DNA from 3 places in the Streptomyces sp. AgN23 genome. Region 3 is predicted to be linked to each of the others. Evidence: riboswitches for the same ligand, from Rfam matches in the RefSeq annotation. Region 3 holds a riboswitch; each other region holds the start of a gene.
What was found. Region 3 has a riboswitch for S-adenosylmethionine ahead of AS97_RS40525 (glutathione S-transferase C-terminal domain-containing protein). Riboswitches for the same ligand answer to the same signal wherever they lie in the genome.

Region 1 (5,763 bases), 4.4 Mb from region 3:
ACCACTTGACGGTGCCCTGAGCCATTCCTAACTCCCCTATTGCTGGCCCTTGCGCAGGACCGCACTCCGCGGACCCGGGTCAGACCTCACCCCCCGGATGTGGGGGGTGTGCGCCGGAACGCGTCGACCGCCGCTGAATGTATCCGTCCCAACGCCCTCTGCAACAGGTCAATCGGACGAGAATTCTGGGCACGGCCGAACGGTTAAAAGTGAGGATTTATGTGAAGTTCGGGCAAGCCGGGCGGGACATAGGGAACCAACCCGGCAATTCGCGCTCACACTTTACGCACAACTTGACGAGTTCTCATATGTGGTTCCGGCCCGGGGGCCATCGGGGAATCCGGGCAACTGTATCGCGATTCCACACACGGAATCGCCCCGTCCGGTTGTCCCCGGACGGGGCGATGCCAAAGGTGAGGAGGGTGGACGCGGGGTCAGCAGCCGCCCGCGACCGCCGGGATGATCGAGATCCCGGCACCGTCCGGGGTCGCCGTGGCCAGGCCGTCGGCGAAGCGGACGTCGTCGTCGTTGACGTAGACGTTGACGAAGCGGCGGAGCTTGCCGGTGTCGTCCAGGACGCGGGCCGCGATGCCCTGGTGGTTCTTCTCCAGATCCGCCAGGACCTCGGCGAGGGTCGCGCCCTCGGCGGGGACCTCGGCCTGACCGGCGGTGTACGTGCGCAGGATGGTCGGGATTCGGACGTTGACGCTCATGCGAGACCAGCCTCTCGGAACGACTCAAGGGTGGGGCGGATGATGGCGGAGGGACCCGTGGTGGGGGCCACCGCGTCGAGGGTCTTGAGGCCGTCGCCGGTGTTGAGCACGACGGTCGTCAGGGACGGGTCGAGCAGACCGTCCTCGATCAGCTTCTTGGTCACGCCGACGGTCACCCCGCCCGCGGTCTCCGCGAAGATCCCCTCGGTGCGGGCGAGCAGCTTGATCGCGTCGACGATCTGCTCGTCGTTCACGTCCTCCACCGCGCCGCCCGTACGGCGGGCGATGTCGAGGACGTACGGGCCGTCCGCGGGGTTGCCGATGGCCAGCGACTTGGCGATGGTCTGCGGCTTCTGCGGCCGGACGACGTCATGGCCGGCCTTGAAGGCGGCGGAGACCGGGGAGCAGCCCTCGGCCTGGGCGCCGAAGATCTTGTAGGGCTTGTCCTCGACCAGACCGATCGCGATCAGCTCCTTCAGTCCCTTGTCGATCTTGGTGAGCTGGGAGCCGGAGGCGATCGGGATGACGATCTGGTCGGGCAGCCGCCAGCCGAGCTGCTCGCAGATCTCGTACGCCAGGGTCTTGGAGCCCTCGCCGTAGTACGGCCGCAGATTGACGTTGACGAAGCCCCAGCCCTCGCCGACCGGGTCGCCGATCAGCTCGCTGCAGAAGCGGTTGACGTCGTCGTAGGTGCCCTCGATGCCGACCAGCTCACCGCCGTAGACCGCGGCCATGACGACCTTGCCGGCCTCCAGGTCGTGCGGGATGAAGACGCAGGAGCGGAAGCCCGCCCGGGCGGCCGCGGCGCCGACCGCGCCGGCGAGGTTGCCGGTGGAGGAGCAGGAGAGCGTGGTGAAGCCGAAGGTGCGGGCGGCCTGGACGGCGATGGCGACGACCCGGTCCTTGAAGGAGTGGGTGGGGTTGCCGGAGTCGTCCTTGATGTGCAGCTCACCGGTGACGCCCAGCTCACGGGCGAGGTTGTCGGCCTTGACCAGCTGGGTGAAACCCGGGTGCAGGCTGGGCAGGTCCGCCACGTCCGCGGGGACGGGCAGCAGCGGGGCATAGCGCCAGATGCTGTTCGGACCGGCCTCGATCCGCCGGCGCAGCTCCTCCGGGTCGCCGGCCGGCAGCTCGTACGCGACCTCCAGCGGCCCGAAACAGACCTCACACGCGAAGATCGGGCCCAGCTCGAACCGCTCACCGCACTCCCGGCAGGACAATGCGATGGCGGGACCGAAGGCACCGGAGGCGTCGGAGGCGGGGGACGCGGTTGAGCTTTCTACTGACTGCACAGCCATGGATGGCGAGGCCCTTTCTCCTCATCTTCCTCGCGACGCATTTCGTCACGAGACGGAATTGGCACCTTCCCGAGCTGGGAGCCTCGCTGCGGAATGCGAGATCAGCTGGAGGGTTGCCGGGGCTTCAACGGGCCGTTCCCTCTGCCCCTCTGGATGAGCGGTATGGCGCCGGGCGGACCCGGGCGTTTGTCAGCACGGCATCATCACGGGCTTCCTCGGTAAACACCGAGGTCGACCCCGACATACGACGGTCTCGTGCGTTGTTCAAGACTGTAACCGAAGGCCCGGATGGTTGAGCTAGCCGTCCGAAGCGCGAGATGAATCACAGGCGACCACGGCAGGGAGAGACACAGGTGCTGGAAGAGGTGGAGCGCTGGCTGAAGCACCGCTCCTGGTCGGCCGACGACCGGCCGCTGGACCGCCTGCTGGACGCGAAGCGGGCCACGGCGACGACCCTGAGCGTCGTCCTGCCCGCCCTGAACGAGGAGGCCACGGTCGGCGAGATCGCCGCGACGATCCGCCGGGAGCTGATGAGCGAGGCGGCGCCGCTGGTGGACGAGCTGGTGGTGCTGGACTCCGGCTCGACGGACCGCACCGCCGAGGTCGCCGCGGCGGCGGGCGCCACCGTCGTCCCCCGCGACTCGCTGCTGCCCCGGCTGCCCGCGCTGCCGGGCAAGGGCGAGGTGCTGTGGCGGTCCCTGCTGGCCACGCGCGGCGACATCATCTGCTTCGTCGACGCCGACCTGCGGGAATTCGATCCGCGCTTTGTCTCGGGGATCGTCGGTCCGCTGCTGGCCGACCCCGCGCTGCAGCTGGTGAAGGGCATGTACGACCGCCCGCTGGGCGACGTGGCGGGCCAGGGCGGCCGGGTCACCGAGCTGGTCGCCCGCCCGCTGCTGAATCTGCACTGGCCCCAGCTGGCCGGATTCGTCCAGCCGCTGGGCGGTGAGTACGCGGCGCGCCGCACGCTGCTGGAGCGGCTGCCCTTCCCGGTCGGCTACGGGGTCGAGCTGGGGCTGCTGGTCGACGCGCTGCACACGGTGGGTCTCGACGCGCTCGGCCAGGTGGACATCGGGGTGCGCAAACACCGCCACCAGGACGGGCTGGCGCTCGGCCGGATGGCGGCCGCGATCTACCGCACCGCGCAGCTGCGGCTGGCCCGGGGCCATTTGGTGCGGCCGCGGCTGACCCAGTTCGACCGGGGCGAGACCGGCTTCGAGCCGCGCACCACGGACGTGGACACCGAGGAGCGGCCGCCGATGATCGAGATACCGGAGTACGCGGAGCGGCGCGCGGCGTGATCGCCCCCGGGGTATCACGCGACAGCCCCCACGGGCGGGAACAGGCCGCCCCATACCGCCTACGGGGCAAGAAACCGTACGTACGTTTGCGCGGGGTCTCGGCTGGCTAGGCTCGCGACATGGCAGTTCCGCGCACCGCTCCGATCCTGGTCGCGTCCAACCGCGGTCCGGTCTCGTACACCCTGGGCGAGGACGGCTCGCTCACCGCCCGGCGCGGCGGTGGCGGGCTGGTCTCCGGCCTCAGCGCCATCGGCCCCGACGCGAACGCGGTGTGGGTGTGCGCGGCGCTCGGGGAGGGTGACCGCGCGGCGGCCCGGCGCGCCGGGGACAGCCATCTGAACCCCGGTGACACCGGCGGCCAGCAGGTGCGGATGCTCGACATCGCACCGGATGTCTTCGCCGCCGCGTACAACGGCATCGCCAATTCGGTGCTGTGGTTCATCCACCATCTGCTCTACCAGACCCCGGTCGAGCCGGTCTTCGACGCGGAGTTCGCCGACCAGTGGGCGGCCTACGAGGCATATAACGCGGCCTTCGCGGACGCGCTCGCCGAGGAGGCGGTGGACGAGGCCGCCGTCCTGGTGCAGGACTACCACCTGGCGCTGGTGCCCGCGATGCTCCGCGAGCGCCGCCCCGATCTGCGGATCGGTCACTTCTCGCACACCCCCTGGGCCCCGCCGGACTACTACCGGCTGCTGCCGGACGAGGTGGCGGCGGGTGTGCTGCGCGGCATCCTCGGCGGCGACCGCGCCGCGTTCCTCACCGAGCGCTGGGCCGGTGCCTTCGCCGACTGCTGCGCGGCCGTGCTGGGCGCGGAGATCGTCCGGGACGGCGACGGCGACGGCGACGGTAATGGCGACGGCGCGGCGACGGCCGTGCGCTTCGAGGGGCGGGAGACCCGGCTGGGCGTCCACGGCCTCGGTGCGGACGCGGACTTCCTGCGGCAGCGGTCGCGGCAGGCGGATGTGGACGAACGGCTGACCAGTCTGCGGGCGCAGATCGGACCGGGCCGGAAGTCGATCGTCCGGGTGGACCGCACCGAGCTGTCCAAGAACATCGTGCGTGGGCTGCTGGCCTACCGGCGGCTGCTGGAGACCCACCCCGAGTGGCGCGAGCGCGTGGTGCACGTGGCCTTCGCCTACCCCTCCCGCCAGGACCTCGCGGTCTACCGCGACTACACCGAGCGGGTGCGGCGGATCGCGGAGGAGATCAACGCCGAGTACGGCACGGAGGGCTGGACCCCGGTCGCCCTGCATGTGAAGGACGACTTCGCACGGTCGCTCGCGGCCTACCGACTGGCGGACGTGGCGCTGGTCAACCCCATCCGGGACGGGATGAACCTGGTGGCCAAGGAGGTCCCGGTGGTCTCCGAGCGGGGATGCGCGCTGGTGCTGTCGCGGGAGGCGGGCGCATACGCCGAGCTGGGCGACGACGCGCTGGTGGTGAACCCGTACGACGTGGAGGCCACGGCCCGGGCGCTGGACGCGGCGCTGCGCATGAGCGACGGCGAGCGCGCGGACCGTACGAAGCGACTCGCCGCCGCCGCGACCGCGCTGCCGCCCCAGGCGTGGTTCCTGGCGCAACTGCGGGCGCTGTAGGGCTCTACGAGGCGTTGGCGCCGCTGACCGCGTCGGCCAGGGACGACAGCAGCTCCACCACCCCCGCCGGGCCGTCGACCACCAGATCGGCCCGCTGGGCGAGTTCGGTCACCTCCGTACTGCCGCTGCACACCAGCACCCCCGGCACCCCCTCCTCGCGCAGCCGCTCCACCGCCCCGAACGCGGCCAGGTCGCCCAGGTCGTCGCCCGCGTAGAGCACGGCTTCCGCGCCCGTGCGCCGGGCGTACTCCGTGAGCGCGACGCCCTTGTCCATGCCCGGCGGCCGCAGCTCAAGCACCAGCCGGCCGGGCTCGACGATCAGCCCGTGGCGCTCGGCCAGGGCGTGCAGCGGCGCGCGCAGCGCTTCGAACGTGGCCTGCGGGTCCTCGGCACGGCGGGTGTGGACGGCGACGGCGCGGCCCTTGTCCTCGATCCAGGTGCCCTGCGCGGCGCCGTACTCCTCGAGGACGGCGGGGAGTTCGGCCTGGACGGCGGCGACGCCGGGGTGTGGTTCGGGTGCCTGGACGGCGCCGCTCGCCGCGTCCCAGCGCTCGGCGCCGTAGAGACCGAGGACGACGAGCCCGTCCAGCCCCTCGGCCCCGGCGAAGCCGCCGTACCGGACGGCGACCTCGGCCGGACGGCCGGTGATCACCGCGACGGAGCGCAGCCGCGGGGCCAGCCGGGAGAGCGCGGGGACGGCGCCGGGGTGGGCGCGGGCCTGGTCGGGGTCGGGGACGATCTCGGCGAGGGTGCCGTCGAAGTCGAGTCCGACAACGGCACGGCCGGGCCGTTCGAGGAGGGCGGCGAGGCCCTCGCGGCCGGCGGCGGTGGTAGGTACGGGGAGGGGGTGACT
Region 2 (5,763 bases), 6.0 Mb from region 3:
CTCGATCACGTGGTTCGTGCGGATCGGCTTCTTCGCCGGCCCGGTCCTGGCGTTCATCGCCACCAAGCGGATCTGCCTCGGCCTCCAGCGGCGCGACCGCGACAAGGTGCTGCACGGCCGTGAGACCGGCATCATCAAGCGGCTGCCGCACGGTGAGTTCGTCGAGGTCCACGAGCCGCTCGCGCAGGAGCAGCTGCATATGCTGACCCAGCACGAGCAGCCCGAGCCCTACGAGATCGGCCCCGAGACCGACGAGAACGGGGTCAAGCGGAAGGTGACGCCCGCGCAGCGGATCCGTTCGAAGCTCTCCAAGGGCTATTACGGCGAGGACAACGTCATTCCGAAGCCGACCCGCGAGGAGTACCACGAGATCACCAGCGGCCACGGCCACCACTGATCTCCGCCGTACCGCTCTCGCACGTCAGCTGACGCCACAGACCAGGGCCCCGGCCCGGACCACACGGTCCGGCCGGGGCCCTGGTCGTGCTGCCGATAGGCTGGCGGCGGGCCGCTGACGTGCGCGGCCCCTTCCCTGCCCACCCCACGGATCCAGGAGCGGACCATGGACGTTGTGACCCCCGCCGGAGGCGACAGCACCGCGACGGCCCGCACCTGGCCGGACGTACTGACCTCGCTGATCGCCGGCCGGGACCTCGATGCCGACGACACCGCCTGGGCCATGGACCGGATCATGCGGGGCGAGGCCACCGACGCCCAGATCGCCGGTTTCGCGATCGCGCTGCGCTCCAAGGGCGAGACGGTCTCCGAGGTGGCCGGTCTGGTGCGGGCCATGTACGACCACGCCAAGGTGATCGAGGTGCCCGGGGAGACCGTGGACATCGTCGGCACCGGCGGCGACCGCGCCAAGACCGTCAATATCTCCACCATGTCCGCGCTGGTCGTCGCCGGTACCGGCGCGCGGGTCGTCAAGCACGGCAACCGCGCCTCGTCCTCCGCCAGCGGCGCCTCCGATGTGCTGGAGAAGCTCGGCGTCAACCTGGACATCACCCCGGAGCGGGTGGTGGAGGTCGCGGAGGAGGCGGGGATCACCTTCTGCTTCGCGGTGAAGTTCCACCCGTCGCTGCGGCATGTCGCCTCGGCCCGCCGCGAGCTGGGCGTCGCCACCCCGTTCAACCTGCTCGGCCCGCTGACCAACCCGGCGCGGGTGAAGTGCCAGGCCACCGGGGTCGCCGACGCCCGGATGGCGCCCATCATCGCCGGGGTGCTGGCCGAGCGGGGCTCCACCGCGCTGGTCGTCCGCGGTGACGACGGGCTGGACGAACTGACCGTGACCACCACCTCCCAGGTGTGGGAGGTCCGGGGCGGCGCCGTGCGCCAGGAGACCCTCGACCCGCGGGACGTGGGCATCGAGCGGGCCCCCGTGGAAGCCCTGCGCGGCGCGGACGCCTCGTACAACGCCGATGTCGCCCGCCGTCTGCTGGCGGGCGAGCGGGGCCCGGTCCGGGACGCGGTGCTGCTGAACTCGGCGGCGGCGCTGGTGGCGCTCGAACCGGAGCCGGGGGACAAGCCCCTGGCGGAGCGGATCGCGGCGGGTGTCGCGCGGGCCGCCGAGTCGATCGACTCGGGCGCGGCGCGCGACGTCCTGGAGCGGTGGGTACGGGCCACCCACGCCTAGGCGTTGCCCTTACGGCGCCCATGTTCCGTCCGTGTCCTGTCCGGGATGCGGACAGGGTGTGGGCGCCGCCGTACGGCATGGCATACTCCTGCCCAGGTCACGAGTGACAGCGACTACGGCCCCGGCCCGCTGTCCGGCAACCCTCCGTCCGTGGCGGGGTGCCCCGGGTGATGACCAGGCCGCCTGGCAGCGAGGCCGGCGGCAAGCGCGGACCCCTCGCACTAGGGGTCCTGGTGGTCGAGGGAGTTCTTCCGTGATGCAGCGAATGCGCTAGGGCCGAGCGGCCCGTTTTCCCTCCTGTGCTCCGCGCGGTGGTGCCGTGCGTCGAGCGCTTTCCCGCGCCCTGATGGCGGGCTCACCGCCGTCCTCGTGCGCGTTACGCATTCCCACGCCTTCGACCCTCCCGGGAGACTTCGCCATGTCCGCGCGCCCTTCTGCCACCGCCTCCGCCGCCTCCGCCGATTCCGCCGCCTGTGAGCCGCTGCCCGTGCTGGGCAGCGATGTCCTGGTGCCCCTGGTCACCGGCGGCGAGGTGACCTACGCGGCGCTCGACTACGCCGCCAGCGCCCCCGCGCTGCGGCGGGTCTGGGACGACATCGCCGCCTACGCGCCCTACTACGGCAGCGTGCACCGCGGGGCGGGCTACCTCTCGCAGCTGTCCACCGACCTCTTCGAGAACAGCCGTAAGGACGTCGCCGCCTTCCTCGGCTGCCGCGAGGACGACCAGGTCGTCTTCACCCGCTCCACCACCGATTCGCTCAACCTCCTGGCCGCCGTGGCGCCGCGGGGCACCGAGGTCTTCGTCTTCGAGACCGAGCACCACGCCTCGCTGCTGCCCTGGGAGCAGCGGGAGGACGTCACCGTCCGCTACCTCAGCGCCCCGCGCTCCCCGCGGCAGGCGGTGGAGACGCTGGAGCAGGCGCTCGCGGGGCGCGCCAAGGGCCCGGCGCTGGTCTGCGTGACCGGCGCGTCCAACGTGACCGGTGAGCTGTGGCCGGTGCGGGAGCTGGCCGCGGCCGCGCACGCACACGGCGCCCGTATCGTCCTGGACGCCGCGCAGCTTGCCCCGCACCACCCCGTGGACATCGCGGAGGCGGACGTCGACTGGGTGGCCTTCTCCGGGCACAAGCTGTACGCGCCCTTCGGCGCCGGTGTGCTGGCCGGGCGGGCGGACTGGCTGCGGGAGGCCCGGCCGTATCTGGCGGGCGGTGGCGCCAGCCGTAAGGTGACGCGCAGGGACGACGGCGGGGTCGACGTCGAGTGGCACACCACCGCCGCCCGGCACGAGGCGGGCTCGCCGAACGTCATCGGCGTCTACGCGATCGCGTCGGCGTGCAGGGCGCTGACCGAGGCCGGTTTCGAGGGCCTGGTCGCCCGTGAGCGGCGGCTGATCGAAAAGGTGCGGGCGGGGCTGGCCGAGGTGCCCGAGGTGCGGGTGCTCTCGCTCTTCGGCGACGACGCCCCCCGGGTCGGCGTGCTGTCGTTCGTGGTGGAGGGCTGGAACAGCTCCCACTTCGCGGCGGCGCTCTCCGCGGAGTACGGCATCGGCGTACGCGACGGGCTCTTCTGCGCGCATCCGCTGGTCCGCACCCTGCTGGACAGCGAGCCCGACGAGCCGGGCGAATGCGGTGCGCCCGAGGCCGCGCCGGGGGAGCGCTCGCTGAACGCGATCCGGGTCAGCTTCGGGGCGGGCACCCCGGACGAGCATGTCGAGCGGTTCGTCGGCGCCGTGAAGGAGCTGGTACGCGAGGGTGCCCGGTGGAGCTACCGCACCGAGGACGGCCGCTGCGTCCCGGACCGCGGCTGAGCCCGCTGGGCCCCGGGGCTGCTGGGGGCTGAGGGAGCGAGCCGCCGGGCCCCGGGGGATCCGGGGGCTGAGGGCGCCTCTGGGCCCCGCGGATGCCGGGATGCAGGTGCCGGAAGTGTGGCGCTAGCCGTCCAGGCCGATCGCGAACGCCGCCTCGAGGTCGTGCTGGGAGTACGTCCGGAAGGCGATGTGCGTCTCGGTCGAGGCCACCCCCGGCAGCTTGCTGATCTGGCCGGTGATGATGTCCGCGAGGTCGTCGTGCCGGGCCACCCGCACCATCGCGATCAGATCGTGCGCGCCGGTGACCGAGTAGACCTCGCTCACGTTCTCCAGCGCGGCGATTTTCTCGGCGGTCTCCGGAATCCGGTCCACGCTGGTCTTGATGAGCACGATCGAAGTGATCACGGCTGGCTTTCTCCCTCACTCGCCCTGGCTGCGCCGCCCACTCTAGTCGTCCTCCCGAACCGCCCCCACGCGTAGAGAAAGCCGAGCGTGAAGCCCACGAGATGGGCGAGATAGGCGACGCCGGGGCGGTCGTCGGCCTGCCGGGCGGCCAGCCACTGGAGGGCCACCCAGAAGATCAGCACCGCCCAGGCCGGAAAGCGCAGCGGTAGAAAGAACAGAAAGGGAAAGAGACTGGTCACCCTGGCTCGGGGAAACAGCCACAAGAAGGCTCCGAGCACTCCGGAAATGGACCCGGAGGCACCCACCAGGGTCTGGGCGGAGTCGGCGTGCGCGGCGGCGTAGCCGAGCAGGGCCAGATAGCCCGTGACGAGGTAGAAGACGGCGAACTGGACTCGTCCCATCCGCTCCTCGGTCATCGCCCCGAAGACGTAGAGAAACAGCATGTTGCCGAGCAGATGCAGCCAGTTTCCGTGCACGAACAGCGCGGTCAGCGGGGCGAGCGGCTGATCGGGGGAGCCGCTCCACAGGGCGCTGGGCACCACTCCCCAGCGCTCGAAGTACGTGGACTGGGCCTCCACCAGCCGCTCGCCCGTGCCATAGCCGGGGTTGAGCCCCGAGGCCGGTCCGATGACGAAGAGCAGGCAGCAGCTGACGATCAGGCCGTATGTCACCCACGGGCGGCCGGGCCCCGCCATCCAGGGGCGGCCGCGCCCCGACGACGTCTCGATCATGGTCAGATCATTCCGTACCGGGCGCAACCTCCACAGAGCGCCTCGCCGCGCTCCCGCCGGACGCGGGCGGGACGGGCCCGGCGCGGGGCAAGGCTCAGGCCGTAGGGTTACAGGACGCCGCCGATGAGCCGAGAAGCGAGGACCCGCAATCATGGCCGTGCCCCTGCCGACCGACCGGACCCGCTGGCGTTGCGCACTGTGCGGCAACCTCACCCGGTTCGATGTGACCCGCTCGACCAGAGCCGTGGAGTATGTGCATCTCGACTTGGCCGGGGAACCCAGTGTCGAGGAACGCGAGGTGCTCAGTGAGACCATTGAGTCAGTGCGCTGTCGCTGGTGCAACGCGGTCGACCAGGTAGAACTCGTGGACCGTCCGAGCACCGGCCTGAGCGCCTGAGAACGGAGCGATGACAGGTGGTGGAGCGGACCGGCGACCCCGGGGCGGCCGGTGACGCCGAGGGCGTCACCGAGGCGCTGGACCGCCCGCTGCCGGAAGGAGTGCGGCGGCGGGTGGTGGCGCTGGTCGCCGACGCCTTCGGCGGGCTGACGGTCACCGAGCTGCCCACCCAGTTGCGGCAGTACGCCCGTTTCACCCCGACCCGCCGTGCCAAGTTCGCGGGCAACGCGATGGCCGCCGCGGTGGAGAGCGACCCCGTCTTCCGGCAGCGGATCGGGGGACGGCTGCGGGAGACCCAGCGGGAGCTGGCCGAGGCGATCGAGGGCGGATCGCCGCCCGCCGCGGCCGATCCGGTGGATGTGGCGGCGGTGGCGTATGTGCTGCGGCCGGTGGGCTGGGTCAAGCTGGTCGAGGCGGCGGGCGAGGAGGCCCAGCGGGCCTCCGCCGAGCGGGCCGGTGAGGAGGCGGCGCGCGAGCTGCAGCGGCTGCGCGACGAACTCGCCGAGGCCAAGGCGGCCACCCGGCATGAGACGGAGCGGACGCGCACCGAGTTGGAGGCCGCCCGTAAGGAGAACGACGGGCTGCAGCGCAAGCTGCGCAGCGCGCAGAGCGATGTGCGGCGGGGCGCGGCCGCGCTGCGCAAGGCCGAGGCGGAGCTGGAGGCCGTACGGGCGGAGGCGGCGGCCCGTCAGGCCACCGCGGACGGCGAGGCGCGGCGGCTGCGCGCCCGGCTCGCGGAGGCGGAGTCGGCGCTGGAGGCCAGCCGGCGGGCGGTGCGCGAGGGGCG
Region 3 (5,763 bases):
CGGCAAGGTGCTGCGCGATGAGAAGTATCCGGCCGGTATCAACGGCGCCAACGAGAGCTACTTCGAGGATCCTCCGGCCGGGGCCCCGGAGCTGCGCGCCTATCTCGCCGTCTGGTCCCCGGGCGCGGACCGCGACCCGGCGGAGCTGATCTCGGCCATCGAGTCGTTTCTCGCGGTGTGGACTCCCGGTCCGCGCCAGCGGGCGGACATCGTCACCCTGCTGTCCCGGATCGAGGGGCTGCGCCCGGCGGGCAAGGTCATCGACCGGCTCGGCCGGGAGGGGCAGGCGTTCCGGTTCACCCCCGCTTCCGCCGGGATGCGGAAGCTGATCGTCCTCGATCCGGACGACGGCAGCGTGCTGGACGTCGAGGAGACCGTCACCCGGGACGATCCGGAGTACAGGCTGAAGGCGGGCGACGTGATGTCCTACAAGGCGTGGGTGTCCTGATCGGGCGGACGCGAGGGCGCCGAGCGGGCCACGGGCCGAAGCGGAGACACGTCAGTCGCCGTCCCGCTGGCAGTGGGGGCACCACAGGCTGGTCCGCCCCGCGATCCGGCCGCGGCGCAGCGGATGGCCGCAGCGGGGGCAGTGCGGGTCCGGGTCGTCGCGCTGTCCGGTGAGCCAGTCCGGGTCGTCCGGCACCCGCTCCGCCCGCACCGAGGCGCGCAGCACCTCGCGTATCGCGGTGTGGAGCCGTTCGCGCTCGTCGTCGGCCAGCGCGTTGGCCGGCCGCCGCGGGTGGATCCGGGCCCGCCACAGGATCTCGTCGCCGAGCAGGTTGCCGAGCCCGGCGATCACGGTCTGGTCGGTCAGGGTGGCCTTGACGCGTCCGCGCCGCCCCGCCAGCAGCCGGTCGAGATCGGCCCGGCTCAGGGAGAGGGCGTCCGGGCCCTGATCGCCGAGGATCCGGTCGACGTCGGCGTCGGTGGCGGCGAGCCAGATGCCCTGAAGTTTGCGCTGGTCCTCGTAGCCGAGGCGGTGGCCGTCGTCGAGGTCGAAGGCGACGCGCTCGAACCGGCCGGCCGGTTCGGATTCCGCCCCGCAGACCAGCCGCCCGGTCATGCCGAAGTGCACCACGACCGTGGGCCCGTCGGTGGGGGCGATCAGCCACTTGCCGTGGCGGCGCGGTGCGGCGAAGCGGCGGCCCTTGAGATCGCGCTTCAGCCGCCGCGCGGTCACCCCGTGCAGCACCCCCGCATCGGCCACCTCCGCCCGCTCGACGCGGTGGCCCTGGGCGCAGGAGGCCAGCGTTCGCCGGAACCCCTCGACATCCGGTAGCTCGGGCATAGCGTCAGGCTACGCCCGGGGCCTCCGTCGCGCGTTACGGAGAACCACCCCCTTGGGGGCTTTCATCAGATAAAGTCCAAGTTATGCGATTCATGCGCTTCGCCCCGGGGGCGAGCGGTCGCAGCCATACGCTGTTCGCGGTCATACGGTGTCTGCCGTTCCTGGTCCTGGCGGCGGTGCTCAGCATTGAGCTCTCCCCCGCGCACACCCTCTACACCGGCCCCCTGCTCTCCCCGGCGCCGGCGCTGGCGGCGGTGACCATGGGGCCGTTCGGCACCGGCGGTGTGGCGCTGGCGGCCACCGCGGTGAGCGCGATCACCGCCACCCACAACGGCGTGTGGGGCACCGAGGTGGTGTACGCGAATCTGCTGGCCCTGCTGGTGGTGGCGGTGGCGAGCGTGGCGACCAGCGCGGTGCGGGTGCGCCGGGACCGCGAGCTGGCCCATATCCGCCGGATCGCCGAGGTCTCCCAGAACGTGGTGCTACGGCCACTGCCCGCCCGGATCGGTGCCGTGAACACCGCCAGCGTCTATATGGCGGCCGAGCGCGGAGCGCAGATCGGCGGGGACCTCTACGAGGCGATGTGCACCCGCTACGGAGTGCGGCTGATCGTCGGCGATGTGCGGGGAAAGGGGCTGGCCGCGGTGCGGTCCGCCGCGGCCGTGGTGGGCGCCTTCCGGGAGGCGGTGCACTACGAGCAGGACCTGTCCGAGGTGATGCACCGCTGTGCGGCCGCGCTGGCGCGCGAGTACGAGCTGCTGGACCGCTCCCAGCTCCAGGACCCGCAGGAGCTGGAGGAGCAGTTCGTCACCGTCCTCCTCGCCCAGGTGTCGGACGAGTCGCTGGTCGAGCTGATCAACCGCGGCCATCCGCCGCCCCTGGTGATGCGCGAGCGCAAGGTGCGCTCCCTGGACCCGGCGCGCCCGCTGCCGCCGCTCGGCCTGGAGGAGTTCCTCGGCCCTCCCCCGATCCGCGCCGAGACCTTTCCGTTCCTCCCCGGTGACCGGCTGTTGCTGCACACCGACGGCGTGGTCGAGGCCCGCAACCACTACAACGAGTTCTTCCCGCTGCACCGGACCATGGAGACGCTGGACGGCGCCACCCCGGGCGAGTACCTGGACCGGCTGCGCCACGCCCTGGTCCGGCATGCCGAGGGACGGCTGGCGGACGACGCGGCCATGGTCCTCATCGAGCGCGCCATCGGCGGCACGCGGCGGCCGTTCCCCTGAGCGGGCATCCACCGTGCCGTCGGCCCGTGTTGGCCACTTCGGCATGGGTTGACGCCCTCGCGGAGCGCGACGACACTGTCAGGGACGGTCACGATTGTCAGCGCCCACCGTGCGGAACCCCCGCTCAGATGGGTCATCGGCCCCGGCTCGCTGACAGGCAACCCTTCTCCCGCGACGGGGTGCCCCCGGGTGACGACCAGGTTCCGTCGGCGTGGACGGGACAAGCGCGGTCTCGCTGCCTCGCGAGCCCCCGATGATGGGATCGGTGAGATGCCCAGGACCGACAGCGACGGGGACGGCGCCCGTCGGCGTCCCCGGCCGTGGTCCCCGCTCCGCCGTCTTCACCTCCTGACCAGGCGTCTCCACATCGACCTGCTGCGCATCTGCAGCGCCGCCAGTCCAGCCGTCTGAATCGACGCGGTCACCGAGCGCGGCCCAGCGCGCCGGGGTCGGGGATCTCCCGGCACCCTCCCGGCGAACGCGCCACGCTGGCTTCCCTTCCGTCGCGCCATCGGCGCCGCCCAGACCGGCGGGCCGGGGCTCCGTCCTTGCCTTGGAGAGCCATGTCCGAGACGTTTCCGATCAGTTCAGGTCCTGCCGCTCTTCTCGATCCCGACCCCTGCCCGCCCGGCCCCCGGATCGCCCCGCCCGCTGCGCCGCACCGCTTCCGCAGCCGCATCGGCGTCGACCTCGCCGGTGGCTTCTATCCGGTGCCGCATCGGTATCGGCTCTACCTCTCCGCGAGCTGTCCGCTCTCGCTGCGCGTCTCGATCACCCTCGATCTGCTCGGGCTGCGGGACACCGTCGCCACCACCCTCGTCGGCCCCCCGGACGACACCCCCGAAGCGTTCGCCGCACTGCGCGGGGCCTACGAGGCCACCTGGCACCGCTACGGCGGACCGGTGGACGCGCCTGCCCTCTGCGACGGCTGGACCGGGCGTGTCGTCAGCAACCACACGCCCGACATCCTGCGCGACCTCGCCGGCCAGCTGAGCAACCATGGCGGACCGGGGCGTCCCCGGCTGCGCCCGGCGCCCCGCGCCACGGACATCGACGCCCTCCGGGAACTCCTCGACGAGGACATCACCCACGCCGCGTGGCAGGCCTGGACGGCGCACGAGGCGCAGTGCCGGGACGTCTCGCTGGAGCGGCTGCTGACCGCCCTCGGCCGGCTCGACCGCAGGCTGGCTGTCGCACCGTACGCACTGGGCGACGAGCTGACCGCCGCCGATGTGGACCTGTGGGTGGCCCTCGTCCAGCTCGACACCGAGCACCGGCTCCACCTGGACGCCGACGCGGCCCAGCGGGTCTCCCGCCATGAGCAGCTGCGCGCCTATGTGCGGCGGCTGCACGACCATCCGGCCTTCCACACCACGATTCCGGAGGCCCTCCAGGACGACGTGTCCTGAGCGTGCGTCCCGGACCAGGCGCCCTGTCCGGCGGCTCGGCGCAGGACAGGGCGGCCCGACTCAGGACAGGCCGGCCCGGCTCAGGACAGGGCGGCCCGGGCGTCGCCGAACTCGCTCATCGCCCCGGACACGATGGCCTCCAGCCGGGCGTGGTGGGCGCCGCGCCAGTAGACCCGCTCGCAGACCGTGCAGCGGGCGAAGACCTCATACGTGCGCCGGGTGCCGTGCTGGAGCAGCTCCCGGACCGACTCCTTGTCGGCGTCCTCCAGCGGGCCGTTGCAGGCGGTGCAGCGGGTCCAGGGCGCCAGGCTCGGGGTGAACCGGCCGAGGACGTCCCGCAGTTGCTCATCCGGGCGGTCGCTGTAGACATACGCCCCGGCCCACAGCTCACGGCGGCGCAGCAGCCCCCGGTCGCGGGAGAGCAGCACCCGGCGCTGGGCGGCGGAGCGCGCGGCCAGCTCAGGGTCGCCGATGTCCTCGCTCTCGTACGCGGCGTCCACGCCCAGCAGCCGCAGTCGGCGCGCGAGCGTGCCCAGGTGCACATCGAGCAGAAAGCGCAGCGGCGCGCCCGGCACCCGCTGCGGGCGGACGACCGGATGGACCTCCACGGTCTCCCCCGCGCTCGGCAGATGCGAGACGCCGGTCTCCTCGCCGTTCACCACCAGCCGGCCGACCTCGGTGAGCGGGACCCCGAGCGACTCGACGACATGGCCGAGGGTGGAGGCGCCGTCGGTGACCACGGCCGTCCAGGGTCGGCGCCGCTCCTGGACGGCGAAGAATCGCAGTTCAGGAGCGAGGCTGAGGTGAATCTCGGGTCCGTTCACACCGCCAGCATGCCAGGCGCGCCCGGCCCGAGGCGACGGCGTTTCGGGTCCGCCCCCGGGCTTGACGATCATGGAAGCGGTCACCGGCGGGAACGCGTCGCACCAGGGCCGCGGGCCACGCCCGCGTGATCGTCGGCGGGGGCGTCAGTCCGCCGGTGGGGCCGCCTTGGCCCGGTCGCGCCGCCGCTTGCGGCGCCAGGCCACCATCCGCAGATACTCCTCGTACAGCACCCGGCCCAGCAGCGCGCCGCCGAAGACCACATATCCGACGCCGACCAGCCAGGACTGGACGACCAGGACGGTGCCGACCGGACCGTAGGAGACGGCGTTGGAGGCGATCAGCGGGGAGAACACCAGCTGGGAGAAGACCCGCAGCCCCAGCAGCCCGACGCCGGTGGCCAGCGCGCCGGGCAGCAGGGCGCCCCAGCCGATCCGCCCGCCGAGCAGCAGCCGCTGCGACCACCAGAAGAACAGCACCGTGCCCAGCACCGCCACCAGCACCCGCGAGATGCCGGGCTCCAGATGGGCGGAGAGCAGCAGATAGCAGATCAGCACCACGAACCACACCAGATGGCGCCAGGCGGTGTGCCAGCGGCCGGCCGGAAGCTCCCACACCTTCTCGTAGCCGACCTGCAGCACCGTGCCGAAGCGCAGGCTGAAGACGGCCAGTGTGGCCAGACCGAAGGCGGTGGTGGACTCCAGCGCCTGCTTGGGCGGGGAGAACAGCTCCTGCACCTCGTCCCGTGAGGTCGGGGAGAGCCCGAGGCCCTCGGCCAGCCACTGGGCGAATCCGAGCCGGTTCACCGGATCGGCCGCCGCGACCACGATCAGCAGGGGCACCAGGGTGAGAAAGCCCAGGGCGGCGAAGCCCATCGCACGGTGCAGCAGCTCGAAATCACTGCCCCGCCGCCATCCGCGTCCGATCGCGGACCGGTGGAACGCGTCCTCCAGCCGCCGCCACCATCTGGGCCCCCGGGAACCGGACGCGGACCGATGCTCGGACATACACCCAC

Region 1: linked by a shared signal. The riboswitch ahead of thrC (threonine synthase) and the one ahead of AS97_RS40525 (glutathione S-transferase C-terminal domain-containing protein) in region 3 are both predicted to bind S-adenosylmethionine.
Region 2: linked by a shared signal. The riboswitch ahead of AS97_RS14650 (aminotransferase class V-fold PLP-dependent enzyme) and the one ahead of AS97_RS40525 (glutathione S-transferase C-terminal domain-containing protein) in region 3 are both predicted to bind S-adenosylmethionine.

The regions. Positions count from the first base shown of each region.
Region 1 covers NZ_CP007153.1:4,954,309-4,960,071, forward strand. The annotation lists gene AS97_RS21250 (cold-shock protein) at 1-25, opposite strand, end outside; gene AS97_RS21255 (MoaD/ThiS family protein) at 435-713, opposite strand; gene thrC (threonine synthase) at 710-2,011, opposite strand; SAM riboswitch class I at 2,030-2,171, opposite strand; gene AS97_RS21265 (glucosyl-3-phosphoglycerate synthase) at 2,365-3,312, shown strand; gene AS97_RS21270 (trehalose-6-phosphate synthase) at 3,432-4,910, shown strand; gene otsB (trehalose-phosphatase) at 4,915-5,763, opposite strand, start outside.
Region 2 covers NZ_CP007153.1:3,335,450-3,341,212, reverse strand. The annotation lists gene AS97_RS14660 (cytochrome bc complex cytochrome b subunit) at 1-397, shown strand, start outside; gene trpD (anthranilate phosphoribosyltransferase) at 563-1,636, shown strand; SAM riboswitch class IV at 1,732-1,850, shown strand; gene AS97_RS14650 (aminotransferase class V-fold PLP-dependent enzyme) at 2,055-3,443, shown strand; gene AS97_RS14645 (Lrp/AsnC ligand binding domain-containing protein) at 3,567-3,848, opposite strand; gene AS97_RS14640 (rhomboid family intramembrane serine protease) at 3,845-4,579, opposite strand; gene AS97_RS14635 (hypothetical protein) at 4,731-4,976, shown strand; gene AS97_RS14630 (NYN domain-containing protein) at 4,994-5,763, shown strand, end outside.
Region 3 covers NZ_CP007153.1:9,354,593-9,360,355, reverse strand. The annotation lists gene AS97_RS40540 (CU044_5270 family protein) at 1-448, shown strand, start outside; gene AS97_RS40535 (DNA-formamidopyrimidine glycosylase family protein) at 500-1,288, opposite strand; gene AS97_RS40530 (PP2C family protein-serine/threonine phosphatase) at 1,372-2,517, shown strand; SAM riboswitch class IV at 2,604-2,750, shown strand; gene AS97_RS40525 (glutathione S-transferase C-terminal domain-containing protein) at 3,081-3,926, shown strand; gene AS97_RS40520 (Mut7-C RNAse domain-containing protein) at 4,007-4,750, opposite strand; gene AS97_RS40515 (ribonuclease BN) at 4,895-5,755, opposite strand.